DNA from 2 places in the Massilia hydrophila genome. Region 2 is predicted to be linked to the other one. Evidence: predicted binding sites of a transcription regulator. Region 2 holds the regulator's gene; the other holds the start of a gene.
The links. Region 2 encodes NrdR, which represses ribonucleotide reductase genes. Its sites were predicted from a motif close to CACNANATNTNGTG; they were not measured.

Region 1 (4,354 bases), on a different contig from region 2:
GTACACGGTCATTTCGCCGCGCGCGGCCTTGGCTTCGTAGGCGACATACGCCTCTTCGAAAGCCTTGCCGACCTTGTCGTGCAGGTCCGGCGTTTCGCTCGGCGAGAACAGGCTCCAGTAACCCTTTTCCATCACGCGCTTCATGAACAGGTCCGGAATCCAGTTCGCGGTGTTCATGTCGTGGGTGCGGCGGCGGTCGTCGCCGGTGTTCTTGCGCAGGTCGAGGAATTCCTCGATGTCCATGTGCCAGGTTTCCAGGTAGGCGCAGACCGCGCCCTTGCGCTTGCCGCCCTGGTTCACGGCGACAGCGGTGTCGTTGACCACTTTCAGGAACGGGACCACGCCCTGCGACTTGCCGTTGGTGCCCTTGATGCGCGAGCCCAGTGCGCGGACCGGGGTCCAGTCGTTGCCCAGGCCGCCGGCGAACTTCGACAGCAGCGCGTTTTCCTTGATGGCGTCGTAGATGCCTTCCAGGTCGTCGCCGACGGTGGTCAGGTAGCACGAGGACAGCTGCGAGCGGCGGGTGCCCGAGTTGAACAGGGTCGGGGTCGAGCTCATGAAATCAAAACTCGACAGCAGGTTGTAGAACTCGATGGCGCGCGCTTCGCGGTCGCTTTCCCTCAGGGCCAGGCCCATCGCGACGCGCATGTAGAAGGCCTGCGGCATCTCGATGCGGGTTTCGCGCACGTGCAGGAAGTAACGGTCGTACAGGGTCTGCAGGCCGATGTAGCCGAACTGCAGGTCGCGGTCGGCCACTAAGGCTTTCGCCAGGCGCTCGAGGTCGTAGGTGCCCAGCGCTTCGTCCAGCAGCTCGTTCTGGATGCCCTTGGCGATGTACTGCGGGAAGTAGGTGATGTACTCAAGAGCGGCGCCGGCCTGCGGCACTTCATGGCCGAAGACTTCCTTGCGGATGGTATGCAGCAGGATGCGCGCGGTGACCTGGCTGTAGGCCGGGTCTTTTTCCATCAGGGCGCGGGCGGCCAGGATGGCCGACTTGTGCAGCTCCTCGACCGGCACGCCGTCGTACAGGTTCTTCAGGGTCTCGGCGACGATGGCGTCGGCGTCGACATGCTTTTCCAGGCCGGAGCAGGCGGCGTTCACGAGGGCGTGGACGTCGTTCATGTCGAGCGGACGGCGCTCGCCGCCGTCGACCACGTGGATCTGCGGCGCGGCGACCGGGGTGCCGCCAGCGGCTGCCTTGGCGGCCTTGCGTTCTTCCATGCGCTTGGCGCGGTACAGCACATACTCGCGCGCGACGTCATGCTCGCCCGAGCGCATCAGCGACAGTTCGACCTGGTCCTGCACGTCCTCGATGTGGAAGGTGCCGCCGTTCGGCTGGCGGCGCACCAGCGCGGCCACCACGTTGTTGGTCAGCTGTTCCACCAGCTCGCGGATGCGGGCCGAGACCGCGCCCTGGCCGCCGGCGACGGCGAGGAAGGCCTTGGTCATCGCGACCGAGATCTTGTGCGGCTCGAACGCGACCACGGCGCCGTTGCGGCGGATGACGCGATAGTCGCCACGCGCGGCGATCTCGGCCGGGGTGGCGGTGGCCGCCGCGCCAGGTGCGACGTGCGGAACGATCGAAATGTCTTGTGCTGTTTGCATTGAGCCTCCAGTGGCAGCGGAACCTGCCGTCGTTTGTTTTAACCAGCCTTGTCAACTGGACAAAATTTTGAGCAAAGCGAACCCCCGCCAGCGAAAACGATTGCTGACAATCAAGAAAAGAACATTACGGCAGGGTAGAAAATCGCTGATGAATCAGTGGCTTGCAGAGCAAGCTTCACGTCGATGCTGAACTAGTTGCTTGTCGTTCAGTACCACTATATCTAGTGTTCAACGTTGAGATCAGACTAATTGTAGTGGCTGCCCCAGGTCAGGGCAAGCGAATTACTTTTCAATTTATGGCCTTTTTTTTGCCTCGCAGGCTTGACAAGACGTTATAGCGAGAATGGTGGGCAGCTCGCGGTGAGTAAGTGCTAACCAAGGCCGCCAGCGCTGCTCACTGAGTAATCAAGGCCATCCGGGCTGCATCATCCTTGTTAATTTTGCACTGGCGAAAAGACAACAGCAGCCCTCAGGCATGGTCGTCCGGCGCGCAGATTTCCAGCTTCTGGATCTGGTAGCGCAGCTGGCGCACGCTGATCCCCAGCAGGGCCGCGGCCTGGGTGCGGTTGAACTGCGTCTGCTGCAGCGCGCGTCCGATGATCTCGCGTTCGACCTGGTTCAGGTATTCGGGCAGGTTGCTGGGCAAGCCGGTCGGCCCGAGCTGGGCTGCCCCCGCCAGCTGTGCGGACAGCGCCGCTGGCGGCTGCCCGGTATCCTGCACCTGCGCCGGCACCGGCGCAGGTTGCGTCAAGGACGGCGGCAGCGTCGCCGCGGCCGACTGCACGCCCCCGCCCCCGCCCTCTACCGGGCGCGCCGCTTTCAGCGACAGGTCGCCGACTTCGATCACGCCATCGTTGGCGAAGGCCAGCGCCCGCTCCAGCACGTTTTCCAGCTCGCGGATGTTTCCCGGGAAGGAATAGGCGCGCAGCGCCTCGAGCACGCCCGGGCCCAGTGCGGCCTGGTCCGGCCCGGCCAGGCGCGCCAGGATCGTCGCGGCCAGCACCGGCAGGTCGTCGAGCCGTTCGCGCAGCGGCGGCAGCGCCAGCTCGATCACGTTCAGGCGGTAGAACAGGTCCTGCCTGAACCTGCCCTGCTCCACGCAGCGTGCCAGGTCCTGGTGGGTGGCGCTGATGATGCGCACGTCGACCGGCTCCTCGGCCGTGGCGCCGATCTTGCGCACGCGCCGCTCCTGGATCGCGCGCAGCAGCTTGACCTGCATCGGCAGCGGCAGGTCGGCCACTTCGTCCAGCATCAGGGTGCCGCCGTTGGCGGCCTGGAAGAAGCCGTCGCGCTCTTCCGCGGCGCCGGTGAAGGCGCCCTTGCGGTAGCCGAAGAACTCGGCCTCCATCAGGGTTTCCGGGATCGCCCCGCAGTTCACCGCCACGAAAGGCTTGCTGGCGCGCGAGCTCAGGGCGTGGATTTCGCGCGCGGCCAGTTCCTTGCCGCTGCCGGATTCGCCGGTGATCGAGATCGGCGCGTTGGAGCGCGCCAGGCGCCCGATCTGGGCGCGCAGCGCCGCCATCGCGGGCGAACTGCCGATCATGCGCGAGCCGGGCGCCGCGCCGCCGGCCGGCGCCGGCGGCGCCTCCAGCAGCTTCAGGGCCGAGCGCACCATCACCCGCAGCGCGTCCAGCGCCACCGGCTTGGAGATGTAGTCAAAAGCGCCCGCCTTGAGCGCCACCACGGCGTTCTCGGCGCTGCCATAGGCGGTGATCACGGCGATCGGCGTGCCGGTGCCGGCGGCGCTCACTTCGCGCACCAGTTCCAGCCCGAGGCCATCGGGCAGGCGCATGTCGGTCAGGACCAGCGCATAGTCATGCTCGTCCAGCAGGGCGCGCGCCTGGCGCAGCGTGGCCGCGCTGTCGACGTCCAGGCCCATCTTGAGCAGGGTGATCTCGAGCAGTTCGCGCAGGTCGGCTTCGTCGTCGACCACGAGGATGCGGGGTGCGGCCATGATTTCCTTTCTTGTCGTCGCTAGGCGGCGGGCTGGGCGAAACTGATCACGAAGCGGCCGCTGGCCTCGGCGCCATCGACGCCATCGACGCCATCGGCGCCATCGTTGCCACCGGTGCCATCAATGGCGTCGAAGCGGTATTCGTAGTCGAGTTGCGCATCGTTGTTCAGGCACAGCTCGCGCGCCAGGTACAGGCCCAGGCCCGTGCCCTTGCTCGAGGTGGTGTAGAAGGGCTCGAACAGGTGGGCCCGCACTTCGGGCGTGATCCCGGGGCCGTCGTCCTGCACGTGCAGCTCGATCCTGCCGGCGGCGTCGTGGGCGGGAAAGACGCGGATGCTGGCCGGCCGCCGGCTGGCGTAGCGCACCGCGTTGCCCAGCAGGTTGAGCAGCACTTCGTGCAGGTGCAGCGGATCGAAGCGTACCGCGCTGGCGCCGGGGTCGCCGATGTAGAGCACTTCCTGCGCCAGCCCATAGGTCTCGCAGAACTCGGCCTTCAGCTCGGCCAGGAAGGCGCCCAGCTGCACCGGCTCGCCGTTCGGTTGCACCTTGCGCGACAGCTGCAGGATGTCCTCGACCATGCGGTTCACCCGCGCCACGTTGTCGCCCACGATCTTCAACAGGCGCACCTCGGCAGGGCCGTGCAGGTCTTCGGCCAGCAGCGCCGTGGCATGGCCGATCGCCGACAGCGGATTGCGCACCTCGTGCGCGATGCTGGCGGTGAGGCGTCCCATCGAGGCCAGCTTCAGCTGCTGCGCCTGGTTTTCGATGGCGCTCACGTCCTGCATGAAGACCACA
Region 2 (4,354 bases):
GCAGCAGCCTTGCATGCCTGCGCGGCAAAGGTGGACATCCACCGGGGAACGTGAGATGCCATTCGCCGTTCGCCTGGGCAGCCACCGACTGGTACGTGACGTATCGCGGGCTGCCCGTGCGCCTGCCGGTCCCGCCGCTGCCCGTTGCCTGGTATTTCTCTCGATTGGAGTTTTACATGTTTGCAAAAGATCATACGCTTTCCAATATCGACCCGGACCTGTGGGATGCGATCCAGAAGGAAAACCTTCGCCAGCAAGACCACATCGAACTGATCGCGTCGGAGAACTACACCTCGCCGGCGGTGATGGAAGCGCAGGGCTCGCAGCTGACCAACAAGTATGCCGAAGGCTATCCGGGCAAGCGCTACTATGGTGGCTGCGAATACGTCGACGTCGCCGAGCAGCTGGCGATCGACCGCCTCAAGCAACTGTTCGGCGCAGAAGCCGCCAACGTGCAGCCGAACTCGGGTTCGCAGGCCAACCAGGGCGTATTCTTCGCCATGCTCAAGCCCGGCGACACCATCATGGGCATGTCGCTGGCCGAAGGCGGCCACCTGACCCACGGCATGGCCCTGAACATGTCCGGCAAATGGTTCAACGTCGTGTCCTACGGCCTGACCGAGCAGGAAGACATCGACTACGAGGCCATGGAAGCGCTGGCGCGCGAGCACAAGCCGAAGATGATCATCGCCGGCGCCTCGGCCTTTGCCCTGCGTATCGACTTCGAGCGCTTCGCCCGCATCGCCAAGGAAGTCGGCGCCTACTTCATGGTCGACATGGCCCACTACGCCGGCCTGATCGCCGCCGGCGAATACCCGAACCCGGTGCCGCACGCCGACTTCGTCACCTCGACCACCCATAAATCGCTGCGCGGCCCGCGCGGCGGCATCATCCTGATGAAGGCCGAGTACGAGAAGCAGATCAATTCGGCCATCTTCCCGGGTATCCAGGGTGGTCCGCTGATGCACGTGATCGCCGCCAAGGCCGTGGCCTTCAAGGAAGCGCTGATGCCGGAGTTCAAGGAGTACCAGAAGCAGGTGGTCAAGAACGCCGCGGCGCTGGCCAACACCCTGACCGAGCGCGGCCTGCGCATTGTTTCGGGCCGCACCGAGTCGCACGTGATGCTGGTCGACCTGCGCGCGAAAGGCCTGACCGGCAAGGAAGCGGAAGCGATCCTGGGCCAGGCGCACATGACCTGCAACAAGAACGGCATCCCGAACGACCCGCAGAAGCCCTTCGTCACCTCCGGCATCCGCCTCGGCAGCCCGGCCTTCACCACCCGCGGCTTCAAGGAAGAAGACGCGGTCAAGGTGGGCCACCTGATCGCCGACGTGCTGGACAACCCGCATGACGCCGCCACCATCGAGCGCGTGAAGGCGGAAGTCAAGCAGCTGACCGACAAGTATCCGGTCTACGCCAAGTAAGGCAAACCGGGGCCGCCGCCTAAGCGCGCGGCCCCTACGGGATCCGGCGCCATGAAATGTCCGTTCTGCCAGCATGAAGATACCCAGGTCCTCGACACCCGCGTGTCGGAGGAGGCGGATGCCATTCGCCGGCGCCGGCGCTGCACCAAGTGCGACAAGCGCTTCACCACCTACGAGCGCATCGAGCTGTCGATGCCGATCATCGTCAAGAAGAACGGCAGCCGCACCGAGTTCTCGTCCAACAAGCTGCGCGGCAGCCTGATGCTGGCGCTGAGGAAGCGCCCGGTCGCCGCCGAGGCCATCGACACCGCGGTCGCCACGATCGAGGAAAAGCTCCTGACCAGCGGCCGGCGCGAGGTCGATACCGGCTACGTGGGCGAACTGGTGATGCAGGAACTCAGGCGGCTCGACAAGATCGCCTACATCCGCTTTGCGTCGGTCTACAAGAATTTCGAGGACCTGGCCGAGTTCCAGGAAGCGCTGGCCGAAGTCGGCCATCCGCGCAAATAAGCACGCCAACCCGCACGCCAACCCGCACCCCAAGCACCACCCGCGCGCCGCTTATTCCGCTGCGGCGCGCGCTCGGGCAAGGCCGGCTATGCCTGCCCCGCAGTTCCCCTGACACGCTTGCAACAGCTCATGGCTGGCGCCCGCCTGCCTGATAACTTCGCAGCTCGCAGTCGGTGCGCGCCGCAAGGCGCCGCCGCGTTCCCGGTTCAGATCCAAGGGAGGCCGCCGTGCGGGTGCAAGGACAAGGATTCACGCTGGTCGAGGTGCTGGTAGCGCTGCTGGTGCTGGCCGTAGGCGTGGTCGGCGCGGGTGCCACCCAGCTCGGGGCGGAACGCACGCGCCAGCAGTCGGCGCTGAGGTCCGAAGCGGCCCAGCTGGCGGCGGCGCTGGCGGCGCGCATGCAGGTCAATCCGGCGGTGGCGGGCCTGCCGGATGGCGCCAATCCCTATCTCGGCTTTTCCTATGACGCGGCGGACGGCGCGCCGCTGGCCGCCGCCGGCTGCTTCGCCGCCCCCTGCACCCCGGCCGAGCTGGCGCAGTTCGACCTGCACGAGATGCGCCAGGCCGTGCATGCGCACTTTCCGCGCGGCCGCATCCTGGTCTGCCGCGACGGCGCGCCTTGGGACAGCGTGGCCGCGCGCTACCGCTGGGACTGCGACGGCGACGCGGGCGCGCTGCCGGTGGTCAAGCTGGGCTGGGACGGCACCGACGAGGCGCCCGGCTTCGTGGGTGTGCTGCCATGAAGGCGACTCCGCCGCGCCAGGCCGGCCTCGGCATCGCCGAGCTGCTGGTGGCGCTCGGGGTCGGCCTCGGCGTCCTGCTCGGCGCCGGCAGCCTGTTCGTCTGGGCCAGCCGCGCCTTCGCCGCCCAGGCCGAGACGGCGGCGATGGACGACGCCGGCCGCTACGCGCTGGAAGCGATCGCGCGCGCCGTGCGCCAGTCGGCGGCGTCCGACTGGGAGGTCAGCGGCGCAGGTCCCGACCCGACTGCCCCGGCGCCCCTGGCCGGCCTGGATGCGCATCGCGTGCCGCACAGTGGCTTCGGCCTCGACAATGCAACGTCAGCCGCGGTGAACGGCAGCGATGTGCTGGCGGTGCGCTTCCCGGGCGCGGGCGCGCCGCCCAACGGCGACGGCAGCGCGCTCGATTGCGCCGGCTTCAGCGTGCACCGCATGGAGGAAGGCTGGAGCATCTTCTACGTGGCGCGCAATGCCCAGGGCGAGGCCGAACTGCGCTGCAAGTACCGCGGCGCCAGCGCCTGGTCTTCCGATGCCGTGGTGGGCGCGGTCGACGGCTTCCAGGTGCTGTATGGCCTCGACGCCGATGCCGATGGCGCCCCGGAACGCTACCTGAACGCCAGCGCCCTGGACGAGCTCGATGCGGGCCTGGCGCTGGCCGGGGCCACCGCGGCCGAGCGCGAGCAGGACCTGCGCCGGCGCACCCACTGGAAGCAGGTGGCGAGCGTGCGGGTGGCCCTGCTGCTGCACGGCCCGGCCAGCCCGCTCGCGTCGGCGGGTGCGTTCGTGCACGAGCTGTTCGGAGCGGACTACGGCGCGCTGGCGGACGACGACGATCCCGGCGTGCGCTTGCGGGAAGCCGAGCTGGCTGGTGGCGCGGCGCCACGCTACCGCAAGGTGTTCGGCACCACCATCGCGCTGCCGGCGCGCGCCAGGTGAGGGCGGCATGGCGGCTTCCCACGGGCCATCCACGCGCCGCCGGCAAGGCGGGATCGCGCTCCTGACGGCCCTGCTGCTGATGCTGGCGATCCTGATGACCTGCGTCGCCGCCGCCCGCACGGCCCTGAGCGGCGCGCGCGCGGCCGGGCACGAGCGCGACCGCATGCTGGCCCTGCAGGCCGCCATGGCGGCACTGGCCGATGCCGAGCGCGACATCGAAGGCGGGCTCGATCCGTCTTCGGCACGCGCCGCGGCGCTGGCCAGTGCCGGCGCGGCCAGCGCGGCCGCCTTCGCTCCCGGTTGCGAGGGTGGCGCGCCCTACGAAGGCCTGTGCGCGCAGGCGGCGCACAGCGGGGAGATCCTGGCCGCGCTGGCGGACGAGTCCGGTCCGGCGCTGGCGCTCGGCAGCTTCACCGGCGCCGCGATGCCCGCGCTGGCAGCCCAGGCGCCACGCTATCTGATCGAGCGCCTGCCGTCCGCGCCGGACACGCTGCTCTACCGCATCAGCGCGCTCGGCTTCGGCGAGGCCGACACCACGCAGGTGGCGCTGCAGGCCTATTACCGCAAGCTGCTGGCCGCAGCCCCGGCGCCGGCAGGCGGGACCGGCGGGACGGGCGGGGTGGACGGGGGAGAGGAGGGCCCGGCCGGCGCGGCACCGGCACCGGCACCGGCACCAACCGCCGTGCCCGGCAGTCCGGGCGGACCGGGCCTGCGCGTCGGCTGGCGCGAAATCGCGAACTGGCAG

Region 1: LE190_RS18900 (ribonucleoside-diphosphate reductase subunit alpha) is a predicted target of NrdR. The motif match lies at 1,819-1,832, and genes of this name have one in related genera.

Annotation. Positions count from the first base shown of each region.
Region 1 is NZ_JAHYBX010000010.1:69,460-73,813, reverse strand. It holds gene LE190_RS18900 (ribonucleoside-diphosphate reductase subunit alpha) at 1-1,605, opposite strand, end outside; gene LE190_RS18895 (sigma-54-dependent transcriptional regulator) at 2,075-3,559, opposite strand; gene LE190_RS18890 (sensor histidine kinase) at 3,580-4,354, opposite strand, start outside.
Region 2 is NZ_JAHYBX010000009.1:40,725-45,078, reverse strand. It holds ZMP/ZTP riboswitch at 1-86, shown strand, start outside; gene glyA (serine hydroxymethyltransferase) at 177-1,424, shown strand; gene nrdR (transcriptional regulator NrdR) at 1,476-1,934, shown strand; gene pilV (type IV pilus modification protein PilV) at 2,162-2,677, shown strand; gene LE190_RS18000 (PilW family protein) at 2,674-3,609, shown strand; gene LE190_RS17995 (pilus assembly protein) at 3,617-4,354, shown strand, end outside.